2 regions of the Fretibacterium sp. OH1220_COT-178 genome follow, and region 2 is predicted to be linked to the other one. Evidence: predicted binding sites of a transcription regulator. Region 2 holds the regulator's gene; the other holds the start of a gene.

Region 1 (9,292 bases), on a different contig from region 2:
GGATATCGCGGCGGAGTAGTCCTTCAGATGCGTTCTGTTCGTCGTCCCGACCTCCACCAGGGTCGCCCCGGAGAATTCCATGATATCGGGAACCCGGAACGAGCCTCCGATCTCCACGAGCTCTCCGCGGGAGACCACCACCTCGGTCCCATGGGCCAGGGCGAAAAGACAGAGCAGAACCGCCCCGGCGTTGTTGTTCACGACCAGACACGCCTCCGCGCCGGTCAGAGCGCACAGCAGGCCCTCGATATGGGCGTTGCGGTGACCTCTGGCGCCTCGCGCCAGATCGTACTCCAAATTGCTGTATCCCTCGGCCGTGCGCACAACGGCCGAGACGGCCTCCTCCGCAAGCAGAGAACGCCCAAGGTTCGTGTGGATGACCACTCCCGTCGCATTGACCACAGGACGCAGGCGCGGCCGGCTCTCCGCAAGCAAAAGCGCCTGAAAACACTCCTGGAGAGCCTCGGACGAAATATCGGGCTCCTCGCCCGCAAGCATGCGCCTGCGGATAAGGGTCAACTCCCCATTCAGGACGCGCTTGACCGTCTCCCGGCCCAGCTCCTCGATCCACGGCAGCGTCCATTCCTGCGCCAGCAGGATGTCCATGCCGGGAATCGCGCGCATTTTCTTTTTGATATCCTCAATCATGATCAGGCCCGCTCCTCATCGTCTCTCTTCTGCACCCTCGCGTGCACTGGATAGTTTTCGCAAACCATTCTATAATAAGAAAGCAGTGGTCTCAAGAGTTACGGACTTCAGCCTGCAACACAGTCAATTCGTGGAGGGACTCGCAAGAATGATCACAATCAACGCTATGGGAAAGGCCTGCCCGGAACCCGTCACCATGACAAAGGCCGCTGTGGATAAAGGTGCGGAGGAGCTCGAGGTTCTCGTCGACAATCCCATATCGGCGACAAACGTCAAACGCTTTCTGGAGAGCAAGAATTTTCGCGTTCAGCTTCAGGATGACGAGGGCCGGCTGAAGCTCACGGCCGAACAGAAAACGCCTCCCCCTCCGCAGGTCCCGGTCCCGGCCGTCGCGCCCGTTCCCTCCCCCGAGCCCCGTCCTATGGAGGGCGAGGGGTCGGCCGTGCTGATCACATGCAAGACATTGGGGCAAAGCGATCAGGAACTGGGGGAGATCCTCATGAAGGGCTTTTTGGGCACGCTCTCCCAAATGGACACGCCTCCCGCCGTCCTGGCCTTGATGAACGAGGGCGTCAAGCTGGCACTTTTCGATTCCTCCACCTGCGACCACCTGAAAAACCTGGAAAAAAAGGGGACGACTGTCCTGGTGTGCGGAACCTGCACCAACCACTTCGGCATCACCAACAGTGTGGGGGTCGGAACGATTTCGAACATGTTCGAGATCGTCGAGAGCCTGAACAGGGCGGGCAGGATCCTGAGCCTTTAGGACAACGCAGAAACGGGAGTCCGGCACCGGACGAGAGAAGCGAGAAGCCGGATAAAAAAATCGAAAAAATATGCCCCGCGCCTTTATGGCGCGGGGCTGCATTTCTCGGTGAGGGATTCTAGTACATGTCCCCCATCCCGCCCATGCCGCCGGGCATACCGCCGGGCATGGGATCCTTCTTCTCGGGCTTGTCGGCAACGATGCCCTCGGTGGTCAGGACCATCGCGGCAATGGAGCCGGCGTTCTGCAGCGCGGACCGCGTGACCTTCACGGGGTCGATGATACCGACGGAGATCATATCGGTGTACTCGCCCGTTGCGGCGTCGAGGCCCTGTCCGGGCTTGAGGGTACGTACCTTCTCAACCACCACGTCGCCCTGGTATCCGGCATTCTCGGCGATCAGGAACAGGGGGGCCTTGAGGGCGCTCAGAACGATCTGGGCTCCGGTCTTGACGTCGCCGTTCAGCTTGGCCACGAACGGCTCGAGGGCAACGGCGCAATTCAGAGCGGCCACGCCGCCTCCGGCCACAATTCCCTCCTCCACAGCCGCGCGGGTGGCGTTGAGCGCGTCCTCGATGCGGTGCTTCAGCTCCTTCTGCTCGGTCTCCGTCGCAGAGCCGACCTGGATGACCGCCACGCCGCCCACTAGTTTGGCAAGGCGCTCCTGGAGCTTCTCCTTGTCGTAATCGGAGGTGGAATCCTCGATCTCCTTCTTGATCTGGGCGGCACGCTTGCGGATCTCATCGGAGTTGCCGGCGCCCTGCGTGATGGTGGTGTCCTCCTTGGTGATGCGGACCTTCTTGGCCTTGCCCAGCATGGAGAGCTCGGTGTTCTCGAACTTCAGGCCGACCTCCTCGCTGATGACCTGGCCGCCGGTGACGATGGCGATGTCGGCCAGCATGGCCTTGCGGCGGTCGCCGAAACCGGGCGCCTTCACCGCGGCCACCTGCATGACGCCGCGAAGCTTGTTCACGACCAGTGTGGCCAGAGCCTCGCCCTCGACATCCTCCGCAATGATCAGCAGGGGCTTGCCCGTCTGCACGACCTTCTCGAGGACGGGAAGCAGATCCTTGATGTTGCTGATCTTACCGTCGTGAATCAGGATGTAGGCGTCGTCGAAGCTCGTCTCCATGCGCTCGCTGTCCGTAACCATGTAGGGACTGATGTAGCCCTTGTCGAACTGAAGCCCCTCGACCATCTCGAGCGTGGTGCCCACGGTCTGGCTGTCCTCGATGGTGATGACGCCGTCCTCGCCCACCTTGCTCATGGCCTCGGAGATCAGCGCGCCCACGGCGCTGTCGTTGGCGGAGATGGAGGCGACCTGCGCGATTTTCTCCTTCTCCTTGACGGGGATGGACTTCTTCTTCAGCTCCTCGACCACGAAGTCGATGGCCTTCTCGATCCCCTGGCGCATCTGCATGCCGTTCGCGCCCGCAGCGACGTTTTTCATCCCCTCGCGGATGATGGCCCGGGAGAAGATGGTGGCGGTGGTGGTGCCGTCTCCGGCGATATCGTTGGTCTTGGACGCCACTTCCTTCAGAAGCTGCGCGCCGGCGTTCTCGAACGGATCCTCGAGCTCGATCTCCTTGGCAATGGTCACTCCGTCGTTGGTGATCGTGGGAGAGCCGAACTTCTTCTCCAGGACGACGTTGCGCCCCTTGGGCCCAAGGGTCACGCCGACCGTATCCGCAATCTTGTCGATGCCGCGAAGCATTGCGCGGCGGGCATCCTCGCCGAAAGAAAGAATCTTGGCCATAATTTATAGTCCCTCCTTAGAAAACTTTCGTTCTACTTCTTCTCGACAATCGCCAGGACGTCGCGCTCGCTGAAGATGACGTACTCGTCGCCGTCGATCTTCACCTCGGTGCCCGCGTACTTGCTGAAGATGATGCGGTCGCCGACCTTGACCTCGATGGGAAGCTTCTGGCCGTTGTCCAGTACCTTGCCCGACCCGACAGCCATGACCTCGCCCTCCGTCGGCTTCTCCTTGGCCGTATCGGGCAGGACAATGCCCCCCTTGGTCTTCTCCTCGCGGGTGAGCACTTTAACGACGATCCTGTCCCCAAGCGGTTTGAGATTCATCAACGATCCCCTCCTGATTTTATGTCAGCACTCGAACGCTTAGAGTGCTAATTGTCTACGAAAGAAATATTAGCCTCTCCCCCCTTAAACTGCAATAGGGCAAATTACGTAGTCAAGAGGTCGAGGCTTTGTTGAAACGACGGCGGCGACCGCATCTGACGATGAGGCCGCCGCCGTATCATGCCGAAGCACGGAGGAAAAGGTCACTTCGCCTTCAGCTGGTCGTAGACATCCAGAACGATGGCACCGTAGGCCGAGGCGGGACCGCCGCCCATGAGGAGGGCAACTTCGATGGCCTCCGCCACTTCCTCGCGGGTGACCCCCGCATCGATCGCCTTTTGGGCGTGAGCCATGATGCAGGGCATGCACCGTGCAGCCAAGGCAAGCATCAGAGCGATCAGCTCCTTGGTCTTGAGCGTAAGCGCACGTTCCTTGACCATGGCCTTTCCAACCGAACGAAATGCCGTAACCGCTTCGGGAGCGGCCTCAGCCAGCTTCGCGGCGCGGCGTTCGACCTCCCGGAACTCGGCCTTAACATCCATCATGTTCAAAAAAACCTCCTTAAAAATAGTGGGAAGAATGCGCCAGACGATATCTCACCCTCCGGGGCCTGTCAATCCGCACGAACGCCTGAATCCATCATCTCCTCGCCCTGGACTCTCACGCGATCGTTCAGGAGATTGCAAAGACGTTACGAGGCCTCTCAGTTTTTTCAAGGCACGGAAAAACACGCAGGGCCTGAACGGCGAGTCCCGCCCCTTGCGGGCTTTTCCCGAAGAAATACTTAAATACTTCTCGTGAACACTCGCGAGCGGTTCGCTCCACGCGGTGTGCTAAGATAGCTTTGCGCCGGGCCCCTCCATTTTCTCTCCCGGCGTTGTTTTCAATTTGCCTCGTGAAGCAGGTGAAAATTATGAAACGCTCTTTAGTTCGTCTCGTTGCAATCGCACTCTTCTCCTTGACCGTCTTTTCCTCTCCCCTTCCCGCATCCGCCATCGATATCGGTGACATTCTGAAAAAAGGAGCGATCATCGTGGGCGGCGGTGCCGTGGTGACCGCCATTGCAGGCCCCATCAACGACTTCATCAACACGGTGACTCTGAACAAGGGGGCCAAATTCCAGGGGCATACGAAGGTGGTCCCCATCGTCTCCTTCGGAAGCGGCACACACATCGGCGCGGCTCAGGTCGGGGGGCAGGTCAAGTCGGCAGTCGAGAAGACCCAGGCCGTCGCCCAGCTGGAGGCGGACTTCAAGGGCATACGCGCCAAGGTCCTGATTCCCATCGACTCCATAAACCCTGTGAAGCAATTCCGCCGTGTTCAGGGCGTGGGCGTCACCGCCATCATAGACGTGAAACTCTAAAAAGACCTTCCTTTGGCCCATTCATACAACGCTCGATTCGGAAGACCTCGCACGGGTGCGAGGCCTTCTTTTTTATAAAAATCAAATTTAACTGAAAAACAAAATATTTTTCACAAACACTCTCTTGACGAGTTTGCCCAAGAGGTTTATCCTATATCGATACTTTTTTAGGGCTTATTCCAATCATACGGCAGATGGAAAGGATGGGAGATCAGTGAACAGTGAGAACAACGGACTGGGCTTGGAAACTCAGCGCGAAAGTTGGGGAAGCCGCATCGGTTTCATTCTTGCGGCTGCGGGGTCGGCCATAGGCCTGGGCAACGTCTGGCGTTTTCCCTATTTGGTGGGCGTGAACGGAGGGGCCGCCTTCGTGGTGGTTTACCTGCTTCTGATCGCCGCCGTCGGATCGACGGTCATGCTTGCGGAGTTCGCCCTGGGACGAGCGGCCCAGAAAACTCCCGTCGGCGCCTTCTGGGTTCTGTCGAAGACGCACACCTGGACCCTCGTGGGGTGGATCGCAACCCTCGCGGGAGGCTTCATCATCCTCTCCTACTACGCCGTGATCGGGGGATGGACCCTCAAGTACGTCTTCAGCAGCCTCTCGGATCTCATGCCCTTGGCGGCCGAGGGCAAATCCGGGGACGTCTTCTCCTCTTTCATCGGCGACCAGAAGCAAGTGGTGCTGTATCAAGTGTTTTTCATGCTCCTCACGGTCGGCATCGTCTACGGCGGAGTCGGCAAGGGGATAGAGCGGGCCTGCAAGGTCATGATGCCCCTTTTGTTCGTCATCCTCATCATCCTTATCGTCCGTTCCGTAACCCTGCCCGGAGCCGAAAAGGGACTGGAGTTCTACCTGAAGCCGGATTTCTCGAAAATCACCGGAAAAACCGTACTGGACGCCCTCGGACAGGGATTTTTCTCCCTCTCCCTGGGCATGGGAATCATGATCACCTACGGCAGCTACATCGGCAAGCAGGAACGCCTTCCCTCCAGCGTGGGCTGGGTCATCTTCACGGACACCCTCATCGCCCTTCTGGCCGGACTGGCCATCTTTCCGGCCGTCTTCGCCATGGGCGTGGAGCCCTCCGCCGGCGTGGGCCTGACGTTCATCAGCCTGCCGGGCGTGTTTGCCAAGATGCCCTTCGGCAACATCTTCTCCGCCCTCTTCTTCCTTCTGCTCTTTTTTGCCGCCATCACCTCGGCCATGTCGCTGCTCGAGGTCGCCGTCGCCCACGGAATGGATGACTTCAAGTGGTCGCGCAGGAGGTCCATCGTCATCATGGGAACCCTCGTCACCCTGCTGGGCGTCCCCTCCGCGCTCTCCCTGAGCGGGCCCCCCAAGATCGTGGGCAAGGACTTCCTCGACGCCATGGACTTCATCTCCAATAACGTCATGATGCCGCTCAGCTCCATTTTGACCTGTCTTTTTGTCGGGTGGTTCTGGCTCGACCAGGGGCGCAAGGAAGTCACCAACGACGGAACCGTGCCCTTCGCCCTCATGGAGGCGTGGGTGTGGTTCGTGCGCTTCGTAGCTCCCATCGCCATTGCGGTCATCTTCTACATGGGACTGAAATGGTAAGAGGACTTTCCTGAAGCGAGGAGCCTGGTTTGCGCCAGGCTCCTTTCTGTCTCTTCGAAAATCTTCAGCTCCCTGCCTCCTCTCCCGGTCGTTCGATCAGGTACTTCCAGGTTCGCTTGGGCAGAAAACGCATCTGGCGTTTCAGGGACCGTCGTTCCTTTACCGCCGCACTCCGAAAGAACTCTCTCCAGAGCTCCCGGTACCCCTCCTCCTCCGGGGCAAACCGCAGCATTCCGTCCGGAAGTTCCATATCCGTCAGAACCCATCGCCCCCTCTCCTGAACGGCGGCCCGGCCGCGGCGGACGTCGTGGAGCACCCAGCGGTCCGGCAGACGACGCAGAAAATGCTCCGCCAGCAGGGGCAGGACATCGCACTCCGGCGCGAAGGCCGCATAGTAGGCTTTGCCCACGTCCTGAAAGCGGACGAGCCCCATCCAACGATGCCACTCCCGGGACGTACGCCTCGCGGAGCGGTGCACCGCCCCCACACAGGGGGACGCCAAATCGCAGGACGCGGCATCTCCTTCCCTCCAGAGCCGATGAAGGTAGCACCAGACCGCAAGATCGATCCCCTCCTCCTCCGACATCAGCGCCAGAGAGGCATCAGCCAGCCCCCGCCCCTCCAAACGCTGTTCCAGTACCGCGGATGTCGCTTCCGCCACCTCCGCGTCGCTCGCGACCTCCGTACACTCCAGCAGAATTCTTCCCGTCTTCCTACAGGAAAAACGAACGATGTCCTCCGGAGCGCGACCCTCCAGAGCCGTCCTGTGGACAAGGGTCATCATACCGCTCCAGGTCCCGTCGTAGACATAGATCACGGGGAAGCTCCTCCAGAGTCCGGAAAGGGCAGCCAAAGTTGCGCCGAGGGGCGAGCCTCCTCCAGAAGCGCCCTCAGCCTCTCCAGGGAGGAAACGCGTCCGGCCCGCCAAGCCGACTCCTTGAAGGCCAAAAAATGCTGCGCCCGCTTCATCACGACGCCAAGCCGTTTGAGGTTGTCCCCATCGAGGCGGCGCATGCGCCGTGCCGTCAGAATGCGCTTGGCGGACTTCACCCCCACGCCGGGAACCCGCAGGAGCACCTCATAGTCCGCCCGGTTTGGATCCACGGGGAAGAGCTCCATATGCCGAAGCGCCCAAGCCGTCTTGGGATCCAGCCCCTTCTCCAGATTCGGCTGGGCTTCGTCGACAATTTCGTCCGCCCGGAATCCGTAAAAACGCAAAAGCCAATCGGCCTGATAAAGACGGTGTTCGCGCAACAGAGGTGGAGCTGCGGAGAGAGCGGGCAAATTGGGATTTTCGTTGACCGGCACATAGGCGGAGTAGTACACGCGCTTCAGCCCCATGCCGCCGTAAAGCCCCTCGGACAACCGGAGCAGGGCAAGGTCCGACTCGGGGCTGGCCCCAACGATCACCTGAGTGCTCTGCCCCGCCGGGACAAAGGGAGGCGCCCGTCGAGCCAAGCGACGCTCCGAGGCCCGTTCTCCGATTCGGGCACTGATGAAGCGCATGGGGGCAAAGACGGCATCGACGCTTTTTTGAGGGGCCAACAAAGCCAAGCTCCGTTTGGACGGGAGCTCGACGTTCACGCTCACGCGGTCCGCCATGCGCCCCAAAGCTTCGATCAGCTCGGGGGAGGACCCGGGGATCACTTTTGCGTGGATATAGCCATGAAAGCCAAACTCACGGCGCAGGAGGTAGACCGTCCGGACAAGCTCCACCATCGTATCGTCCGGGCTGCGACGTACCGCGGAGCTGAGAAACAATCCTTCGATATAGTTGCGTTTATAGAACGCCATCGTCATCTCCGCGAGTTCCCGGGGAGAGAATGCGGCGCGGGGCACGTCGTTGCTGCGTCGGTTGACGCAATAGGCACAGTCGTAGATGCAATCATTGGTCAGGAGCAGCTTCAGCAAGGACACACAGCGACCGTCGTCGGTCCAGCTGTGACAGACGCCCGAGGCATGTGCACTCCCCACGCCTCCCCTCGTCCGGGAACGACTGGAGCCGCTGGAGGCACAGGAGACATCGTATTTCGCTCCCTCAGTCAGTATGGACAAGCGCCTCCTGAGATCCTCTTTCATCGCATCACCCCCTACAAACTTCGTAGCTACTCAATACGTAGCTATTATAACAAAAAATGAAGAGGACGCACACGAGTGCGTCCCCCTCGAAACAGGACAAGCGGCTTCGCCTACAAGGCGGACAGAATGGCCATCAGTAGCCCGCCGGCCAGCACCGATCCGATCTGGCCGGAGACATTGGCCCCAACGGCCTGCATCAGAATGAAGTTGTTCTTGTCCGCCGCCGTGGCCATCTTCTGGATGACCCGAGAGGACATGGGAAAGGCCGAGATCCCCGCCGCCCCGATCATGGGATTGATCTTCCGGCGGAGAAAGAGGTTCAAGACCTTGGCCGTCACGACCCCCACGGCGGTGTCCAGGACGAAGGCCACCAACCCGAGCCCCATGATCCCCAAGGTCATCGGCCGCAGGAAATCCTCGCCCGTCATCTTGGTGGAGATGGCGAGCCCCAAAAGGATGGTCACGATGTTCGCCAGCTCGTTCTGAGCCCCCTTCGCCAAACGGTCCACCACGCCGCTCTCGCGCAGGAGGTTGCCGAACATCAGGAATCCGATGAGAGCGGCCGAGGCCGGCACCAGAAATCCGGAGATGAGGGTAACCAGAATGGGGAAAAGTACCTTTTTCCGCTTGGAAACCGGCTTTTCATGGTACGGCATGGCGATGCGGCGCTCGGCCTCCGTGGTCAGCAGACGGATTACCGGCGGCTGAATGATGGGAACCAGGGCCATATAGGAGTACGCCGCGACGGAGATCGACCCCAAAAGCTGCGGGGCGA
Region 2 (9,292 bases):
GAAAAAGCGGCTTCTCCTGGGCTCACGCCCCTGCGGAGTAGCGGCCCGGCCCGGCCGGAACCGCCAGCCCGGCCGCGGAAAGCGTCATCAGACAGCCCTGGAGCGTCGCCAGATCCAGGCCGCTCTCGGCCATCAGCTCGTCGGTCGTCCGACCGCCCTGCCGCTGCAGGAGCGCGAGGACGATCTTTTCGTCCGTGGAGAGCTCGGGGGCGGCGTTCGGCACGCTCTCCCCGAGGTCCAGCATCAGTTGGCCGTACCGGCCCGAGATGTTCTGGACGAACTCCTCGACGTCGATCAGGGGCTCCGCGCCGTCGCGCAGCAGGCGGTTGGTCCCCTTGGAGACCGTCTCCGTGATCCGGCCAGGGACGCACCAGACCTCCCGTCCGATGTCGAGCGCCAGGCGGGCGGTGATCATGGCGCCGCCGTCCTCCGGGGACTCCACCACGACCACGCGGCCCGCCATGCCCACGATGATGCGGTTGCGCTCGGGGAAGCGCCAGGGATCCCCGCCCGTGTCCATCGGGTACTCGGACACCAGGGCCCCGCGCTCGGCGATGCGGGCGAAGAGGTCGCGGTGCTCCGAGGGGTAGACGCGGTTCACGGCCGTGCCCAAAATGGCGACGGTGCGGCCGTTCTCCGCCAGGCATCCGATGTGTCCCGCGGCGTCGACCCCGCGGGCCCCGCCGCTGACCACGAGATAGCCGGATCGCGCGAGGGCTCGTCCCAGGGCCTCGCCCACCGACTTCGCGTACGGACTGCATTTCCGGGTCCCGACCACCGCTACGGATGGCGTGTGCGCGAAATCGAAGGCCCCCCTGACGTAGAGTCCTATCGGCGGCTGCGGAAGGTCCTTCAGCCTTGGGGGATAGCCCTCGTCGTCGATCGTCAGAAAACGGGCGCCCGCGGCCTTCGTCCGCTCCAGTTCCCGGTCCGCCCAGTCCCGATCCCGCAGAAGCTCCTCCAGCCTGGCCCGGACGGCCGGACGAAGCTCCAGGCGTCCCAAGAGCGCCTCGCCGCCGGTCTCGAGCGCATCGGGCCCGTATCGATCCCGCAGGGCCTCGAAAGCGCTCAGGGGGGCGCGGGCGGCGCCGAGCAGCAGAGCGGCCCTGAGCAGGGGATGATTCATGCTCCGTCCCCCGGGGGGACGCCTCATCCCTGCATTGCCTTCAGGAACTCGCGTACGGCCGCCGTGGGCGCCTCCCGGCCGAACAGGGGCGTCCCGTCCCCGCTCCGCCACGGCGCCAGCCCCTCCTCGAAGGTGGGGCGGCCCGGGCCCTCGTAAAGGACGCCCAGGGGCCACGGCTCCGACTGAAAGGCCAGGCGGTTGGCCTCCGCGAGATCCGAGGCGTCCCGGTTCCGGTCCAGCTCCACGGTGTTGGCCGCGAACCACTGCCACGTGTTGAGCTTGTTGAACGAGACGCAGGGCTGAAAGATGTCGACCAGCGCGTAGCCCTTGTGGAGGATCGCCTTTTTGATGAGCTCCTTGGTCAGATCCGGAGCCCCGGCGAAGCCGCGCGCCACGAAGGAGGCCCCGCAGGCCAGCGCCAGAGCCAGAGGATTCAGCGGGACGCTGTTCACGCCCTCCGGCTGCGTGGCGGTCCTCATGCCCAGCGGGCTGGTCGGCGAGGCCTGCCCCTTGGTCAGTCCGTAGATCATGTTGTTGCAGACGATGTGGGCGATGTTCGGGTTGCGGCGGGCCGTGTGGATGAAGTGGTTTCCGCCCTCGCCGTACATGTCGCCGTCCCCGCCCACCGCGATGACCGTCAGGTTCGGATTCGCGGCCCGCACACCGGTCGCCGCGGGGAGGGCACGGCCGTGGAGCCCGTTGAAGAAATGCGCCGTTAGGTAGTGGGGCATCTTGGCCGCCTGGCCGATCCCGGAGACCACCGCCACCCCGGTAGGGTCGAGGCCCAGCTCCGTGAGGGCGGCCTTGAGGCATTCCAGGATCTTGTAGTCCCCGCACCCAGGGCACCAGGAGATCTCGCCGTGGTAATCGAAGGGTGTCCCGCCCGTTTTCGCTCCGTTCCGCTGCGCGTTCATCGTCCCGCCCCCTTCTGCGAATGACGGCCCAGGAGCTCTCCCAGGCGCCCGGTCAGCTCCTCCACCGAGAAGGGCTGCCCGTCGTACTTCAAGACCGTGTCGGTGGCCGCGAATCCCGTCTCCAGATGGACCAGGCGGGCGAACTGGCCGGCGGCGTTGTTCTCGACGAAGATGCGCCGTTCGGCGCTCCGCATCAGGGCGTCCATCTCGCGGGAAAGCGGGTAGACCTGCTCGCAGCAGACCAGTGCCGCATCGTCCGGGTCGAGGACGGCGAACGCCTCCTTCAGGGGCTCCGCCAAGGAGCCCCAGCAGACGACCAGGATCTTGGCTCCGCGGGGGCCGACGACCGTCGGGGGCATCGCCTCGTCCCTCATCCGCTCCAGCTTGGCCATGCGCTTGTCGTTCATGCGGACGCGCAGGGCGAAGTCCTCGGTGATGTGCGCGTCCTCCGTGTGCTCGTGGCTGTCGAACCCCACCAGCCCTTCACCGTGGCCGGGGACGCCCCGGGGGGACAGGGGACTGTCCGAGAGGGCGTAGCGCGCGTAGCCGGCCGCTGTCCTCACGGGACCCTCCGGCTGGGGAAGCACTCCCGGGTCCGGCGGCGCGAGGTCGTAGGCGCTGTCCAGGAAATGCTGGTCGGTCAGCAGAATGACGGGGGTCTGGAACTTCGCGGCGATGGCGAAGGCCCGCGCGGCGATCTCAGGAGCGCTCTCGGCGGAGCCGGGCGCGAGGAGCGCGCGGGGGAAGTCTCCGTGTCCCGCGTAGAGCGCCAGGTTCAGATCGGCCTGCTCCGTGCGCGTCGCCATGCCCGTCGCGGGGCCCGGACGCTGGGCCAGGTGGACCACCACGGGCGTCTCCGTGATGCCCGCGAGGCTGAGCCCCTCTCCCATCAGGGCAAAGCCGCCGCCCGAGGTGGAGACCAAGGTGCGTGCTCCGGCATAGGAGGCTCCGATCGCCATGTTGATGGCGGCGATCTCGTCCTCGGCCTGTTCGACGGCGCAGTCGAACAGCCCTGCGTTCTTGGAGAAGAAGCTGAAGAGCGCCGTGCCCGGGGACATCGGGTAGGCGGAGACGAAATTGCAGCCCGCGGCGGCGCAGCCCACGGCGACGGACAGGTTCCCGCTCATGAGCATGCGCGCCGACGAGGCGGACGAGGGCGGGTTGAGGGCAAACCTGGGGTGCGCGTCGCGGAGTTCGACCCCCAGCGCGTGCCCCCTGCGAAAGGCCTCCTTGTTGCGTGCCGCCACCTCGGCGACCTTGAAGCGCGCCTCGTACAGGGGATCGGCGGACTCCGGGAGCAGGCCCAGGACCCCGGCGACGAGGCCGCCCACGAGCGTCGCCTCATAGATGGCGCCGCCCAGCTCCTTGGCTTTGGCGGCCAGGGGAAGGTCGACGAGGGAGGCCCCCGTCTCCCGGAGCTTCGCGGCGTCGGCCTCCAGACGCGCGAGGTCTGCCACGACGGTCGTCTCGGGCGTCACCCGGCTCAGGACGTTCGGGCGCACTCCCTCCGCGAGCACGAAGAGCAGGTCGATGCGTTCGCTCCATGCCCGGACCGGCCGGGTGGAGACGCGGATGCTCGTGGAGTTGTTGCCGCCCCGGACGCGGGACATGTACTCGCGCGTCGAAAAAAGATGGTAGCCCGCGTCCGTCAGCAGCTGGCACAGCATGTCCTCCATGGTCTGAAGGCCCTGTCCGGCCGCCGCGCAGAGGCGGAGGCAGAAGTCCCGGCGGCTTTCGCCGTTCCTCGTCTTCTCGTTCGTCACTGGCATTCGCTCCTTCGGCGATAAAGTCTGCGGTCCTTTGCTTCAATGCTTCCGCAATCGGAGGCCTGCGCCGGGGCAGGGAGCTGCGTGCCCCGGCCCCGGCCCCGGCACAAGCCGTTTTCGTGATGCCGGAGCTTTATTATCCAATATCTGCCGTGCTTTTTCAAAAGGGGAAATCGTGAGCCGACCACTCCCCGATTCCTTTCGTCGGCGATTTTCCGGGCGTGTCCTCGTTTTGGGGGCAGTCCCCCGGGCGACGGACCGGAGCGGGGCTAGACCGGGAACAGGACGTAGGTGTAGAGCATCGCCAGCAGACCGAGGAAGACCCACAGGAGAATCGAGGGCATCAGGGTCTTGCGGATGACCTCCCCCTCGCGCCCCAGGATGGAGACGCAGGCGCAGACGGCCACGACGTTGTTCGGGCAGATCATGTTCCCGATCGCGCCGCCCGTGTTCTGTGCGGCCACGAGCGTCACGGGGTTGAGCCCCAGGTTTTTGGCGGCCTCGATGTGCAGGGGGTTGAACATCAAGTTGGAGCCGAGGTTGGTCCCGGTGATGAACCCCCCGATCTGGCCGATGAGGACCGCCGCCACGGGATAGAGGGCCCCCGCGGCCGCGCTTAGGGTTTTGGCCAGGGCGCTGACCTGTCCGGAGAGCTTCATGCAGTTGACCATCGCCAGCAGGAAGCCCATGGCCAGGAGGGCGGGGATGACCTTCCTGAAGGAGTCCCGCATCGCCTCGACGAGGTAAGAGGCGTGGCGGAAGATGAGGGAGGCCAGGACGGCGCTGACCAGGATGACGCATCCCACCCAGACCGTGTATCCGCCGCCGAAGGCGATCAGATGCGGCAGCGGCACGGAGAGCCGCACGCTCACCAGCAGCGTGCACAGGATGAAGTAGGGGGACAGGGAGAAGAGGAGGGAACCCGAGGCCTGCGCGTCCTGTTTTTCGGAGTGCTCCAGCCGGTATCGCTCCGGGATGGAAAGGGGGTCCTCGCGGCGCAGGGTGAGGTAGGCGCTGTAGAGTAGGGTCCCCACGAAACCGCCCAGCAGGCTGGTCAGCTCGGTGATCTGGATGAGCACATTGCTGATGGTGAAGTTGACGACGCCCATGAGGAGCCCCATCGCCAGGATCTCCCGCCAAATCCCCCTGAGCGCTCTGCGGCCGAACACGAAGGCGATCATCAGGATGGGCAAAAGCACGTACTCGAAGCAGGCCATGCGCCCGGTCATCGCGGAGGCCTGGACGAAGTCCACGAACTTGCCCGCGCCCACGACGGTGGTGACCCCCGCCCCGCCCCAGCTGACGGGCGCGGAATTGCCGATCAGGCAGGCGGCGGCAGCGACCACGGGGTTCATGCCCAACCCGACCAGAAAGGGCGCCGCCAGGGCGGCGGGGGACCCGGCGCCCGCCGCGCCCTCCAAGAAGGTTCCGAAGGGGATGGCGAGCAGCAGCACCATCAGCCGCTTGTCGGACGTCACGCCGGCCAGCCCGTTGCGGATCCGGTCCATGGCGCCGGCCTTCAGCATCACCTGAAGCATGGTGAATGCGGCGAAGATGATCCATACGATCCTCAGTCCGTCGGCGATGCCGGACACGCTGGTCTCGAAGAGCGCCGCGGCGGGGCTTGAGAAGAAAAATACGCCGCTGACGAAGGCGATCAGCCAGCAGGCGGGGGCCATGACCTTGGAGGGCAGGTCGAAACCGGCCATGCCGATCAGGATGGCTGCGATGGGCAGCAGGGCGAGAGAGAAGTGGAGCATGATGTCACATCCTTGTCTTGTGAGGTTTGGATGAAGCGAAGATGCGGGAAAAGCGTGCAAAAATGCGGAACGGCCCTCCTTGATGTTCGGGATTTGTATGATGAAAAGAGGACGGACCCCGGCGAATCGGGGTCCGTCCTCTCGAGATTTCCTGCTCAATGGAGCATCAACTCATCGTCGGAGGTCCGGACCACGATTCGTGAGGATGAGAATGAGGGCGAGGAGCGACGATGCAAAACGACGGGTCCGGGACATGAGCTTCTCCTTTCCGGGCCTGAAGCGGAGGCCCACGAATGCAATGATTCGGACGACGAGTCGATTTTTGTTGAATGTTGCGGCGTATTCTAGCAGTGAAGCAGGAGGGTGTCAAATCTTTTTTCGGTGCGGCAAGCGGCTTTTCCCTCCACGGTCCGGCTCCGCTCCATAAAATGCCTACAAAGGAATCCGTAATTTTACATTCTTTGACTTGTCTTGACATTTGGGGGTTCCCTTGCTAATCTTGAGCACGTGATCGTGGTGTTGTCACTCTATGAAAGAGAGTGCTAATTGCTTTGAATGACGTGCGATGGAATTGAGCGGATTGATATAGAGGCAGATGCGAGAACGCCGGGGCGGAGGTGAGGGGCGGTGACGGAGAGGCAGCTGGGGATCATCCTCGCGGTGGTTTACGAGTACATCAAGACGGGGGAGCCCGCCGGGTCGCGGACCATCACGAAGAAGTACATCCGGGGACTGAGCCCCGCCACGATACGCAACGAGATGGCGGACCTCGAGGAGATGGGGTACTTTTACCAGCCCCACACCTCCTCCGGCCGCCTGCCGACGGCCAAGGCCTATCGGGTCTACGTGGACTCCGTCACGGCCCGGGCCCGGAGCCGGCCCCAGGAGGCCGAGACCTGGCACAGGGAGCTTGCTGGACGCCGAAGCGGCATCGAGGGGTTGCTGACCTATGTCACGCACCTCCTGTCCCGGCTGACGAGCTGTGTGGCGGTGGCCGCGGTTCCGGGGCTCGACGACGCCGAGATCTGGCACATCGATCTGGTGCCGCTCGGGGGAACGCACATCCTGGCTCTGATCGTCCTGAAGGGCGGTCTGGTGCACCATTCGCAGTTCGATCTTCCCTGCGAGGTCGAGCCCGGACTTCTGGAGGAGCTGAGCCGCCGCATCAACACCGTGGCTTCGGGCCGGTCCTGGAGCGAGGTGCGCGACGTGCTGTTTCAGTACGTGCAGGGGGGGCTCGAGGATGCCGAGGCGGCCTGCCGTGCGGCCATCCGGGAGCTGGACGACTTCCTGACCGTTCAGAACTACCGTTTTTTCAGCAGCGGGGCCAAGCACATCCTGAACCTTCCCCACTTCCAGACCCTGTCGCGCCTTCAGGCGGTCCTGGCGCTTCTGGAGCAGGAGAAGCCCCTGGCTCACATGATCGAGAAGTGCCGCAAAAGCGCGGCGCTGAACGTCTCGATCGGCGAGGAGAACGAGGCGGAGGGCATGCAGGAGAACTCCATGATCCTCATCCCCGCGCGGCTGCGCCAGCAAAAGGCGGTTTTGGGGCTTATCGGCCCTTTGAGGATGGACTACGAGCGCTCCATCTCCGTCCTCGAGTCCGTGGCGGACGCCCTGGACGAGGAGGCGGAGGACTGAGCGCCGTCCTGGGCTTCGCGGTGTCGCAGATGGCGATGGAGCACAGAACGATGGGCTTTTGTACGTTCGAGAGAAGGGGAGCCCGGGTGGGGAGATGATGACATGGACGATATGAAGGACGACCGCGTCAGAGGGGGGGGCAACCCCTGCGAAAACGATGAGGGGAGCTCGTCGGAGTGCCTGGGGCCCGAGGGGCCCGTGAAGGAGTACGTGATCGAGGACGGCATTCTGAAGGAGGACGGGGGGCTCGATTTTGGGCCGGAGGCGGAGACCGTCCCCCCGGCGGAGGACGACGAGGCCTCCGCGGCGCAGAAGCGCATTGCGGAGCTGGAGGGCGATCTGGCTGCGGCACGGGCGGACCTCTACAACTACCGGCAGCGGGTGGCGCGGGAGCGCCAGCAGGCCCGGCGGCTGATCGTGGACGACACCATCGAGAATCTGCTGCCCGTCCTGGACAACCTCGACCGGGCCCTGGCCGTCCCGGAGGAGGGCAGCGCCAAGGACGTCCTGGTCGGCGTGCGCATGGTGAGGCGCCAGTTCCTCTCGGCCCTCGAGGAGATGGGGGTCAAGCCCATTCCGGCCGAGGGGGCCGCGTTCGATCCTGCGATCCACGAGGCGGTGGAGACGGTCGCCGTGGAGGACCCCGAACAGGACGGGGTGGTCCAGTCCGAGCTGCTCTGCGGCTATCGAAGCGGCGAGCGCGTGCTTCGGGCTTCCCGCGTCACGGTCGGCAAGGCCTGATCCCGGCGCCCCTCCGCGCCGCGGGCCGGAGGGATGGCGGCAGGCTTGTGGAAACGTCAAAACAGATACAAATACATAAAAGACAAAATTTGAAGCACATACAGGGGGAAAGACCATGAGCAAAGTTGTGGGTATCGATCTTGGAACGACGAACAGCTGCATTGCGGTGCAGGAGGGCGACCAGACGACGATCATCGCCAACGCCGAGGGCATGAGGACGACCCCGTCCGTCGTGGCCTTCACGAAGGACGGAGAGCGTCTGGTGGGCCAGCTGGCCAAGCGCCAGGCCATCGTCAATGCGGATCACACCATCATGTCGATCAAGCGCGAGATGGGGACGGACTACCGCGTGGACATCGACGGCAAGAAGTACACGCCGCAGGAGATCTCCGCGATGATCCTGCAGAAGCTGAAGCGCGACGCGGAGGATTACCTCGGCGAGCCGGTGACCCAGGCGGTCATCACGGTTCCGGCCTACTTCACGGACGCTCAGCGCCAGGCGACGAAGGATGCGGGCTCCATCGCGGGGCTCGAGGTGCTGCGCATCATCAACGAGCCGACGGCCGCCTGCCTCGCCTACGGCGAGAACAAGAAGGAGGAGCACAAGATCCTGGTGTTCGACCTTGGCGGCGGAACGTTCGACGTCTCGATCCTGGACGTGGGGGAGGGCGTTTTCGAGGTCCTGGCGACGGCGGGCGACAACCGGCTGGGCGGCGACGACTGGGACAACCGCATCGTCGAATGGATGATTGCGGAGTTCAAGAAAAGCGAGGGCATCGAGCTGAAGAACGACCGCATGGCGATGCAGCGCCTGCGCGAGGCGGCCGAGAAGGCGAAGATCGAGCTCTCCTCGATGACGGAGACCACGATCTCCCTGCCCTTCATCACGGCGAACCAGAGCGGCCCCAAGCATCTGGAGATGAAGCTGAGCCGGGCGAAGTTCGAGGAGATGACCGCGGACCTGATGGACCGCACGATCATCCCGGCGAAGCGCGCCATCGAGGATTCCGGCCTCAAGACGAGCGAGATCGACAAGATCCTGCTGGTCGGCGGCTCGACCCGCATGCCGATGGTGCAGAAGAAGATCGTCGAGCTGATGGGCAAGGAGCCCACGAAGGGCATCAACCCGGACGAGTGCGTCGCGGCCGGTGCCGCCATTCAGGGGGCGATCCTGAAGGGCGACCACAAGGACATCGTCCTGGTGGACGTGACCCCGCTCTCCCTGGGCCTTGAGACCCTGGGCGGCGTGTTCACCAAGGTCATCGAGCGCAACACGGCCATCCCGGTCTCCAAGAGCCAGGTGTTCACGACGGCCTCGAGCAACCAGACCCAGGTGGAGATTCT

Evidence for each region. The regulator HrcA, encoded in region 2, represses chaperone genes, less so after heat shock. The targets are predictions, from matches to a motif close to TTAGCACTCNNTNNNANNGAGTGCTAA.
Region 1: the regulator HrcA is predicted to act here: its motif matches at 3,521-3,547, upstream of groES (co-chaperone GroES).

Annotation. Positions count from the first base shown of each region.
Region 1 is NZ_RQYL01000003.1:5,989-15,280, reverse strand. It holds gene selA (L-seryl-tRNA(Sec) selenium transferase) at 1-648, opposite strand, end outside; gene yedF (sulfurtransferase-like selenium metabolism protein YedF) at 797-1,414, shown strand; gene groL (chaperonin GroEL) at 1,533-3,170, opposite strand; gene groES (co-chaperone GroES) at 3,203-3,496, opposite strand; gene EII26_RS01670 (carboxymuconolactone decarboxylase family protein) at 3,700-4,041, opposite strand; gene EII26_RS01665 (hypothetical protein) at 4,410-4,859, shown strand; gene EII26_RS01660 (sodium-dependent transporter) at 5,074-6,438, shown strand; gene EII26_RS01655 (TIGR03915 family putative DNA repair protein) at 6,503-7,255, opposite strand; gene EII26_RS01650 (putative DNA modification/repair radical SAM protein) at 7,252-8,517, opposite strand; gene EII26_RS01645 (sodium ion-translocating decarboxylase subunit beta) at 8,628-9,292, opposite strand, start outside.
Region 2 is NZ_RQYL01000008.1:11,097-20,388, reverse strand. It holds gene dprA (DNA-processing protein DprA) at 23-1,126, opposite strand; gene EII26_RS04840 (thiamine pyrophosphate-dependent enzyme) at 1,150-2,040, opposite strand; gene EII26_RS04835 (2-oxoacid:acceptor oxidoreductase subunit alpha) at 2,037-3,809, opposite strand; gene EII26_RS04830 (L-lactate permease) at 4,076-5,566, opposite strand; gene hrcA (heat-inducible transcriptional repressor HrcA) at 6,194-7,207, shown strand; gene EII26_RS04820 (nucleotide exchange factor GrpE) at 7,310-7,948, shown strand; gene dnaK (molecular chaperone DnaK) at 8,064-9,292, shown strand, end outside.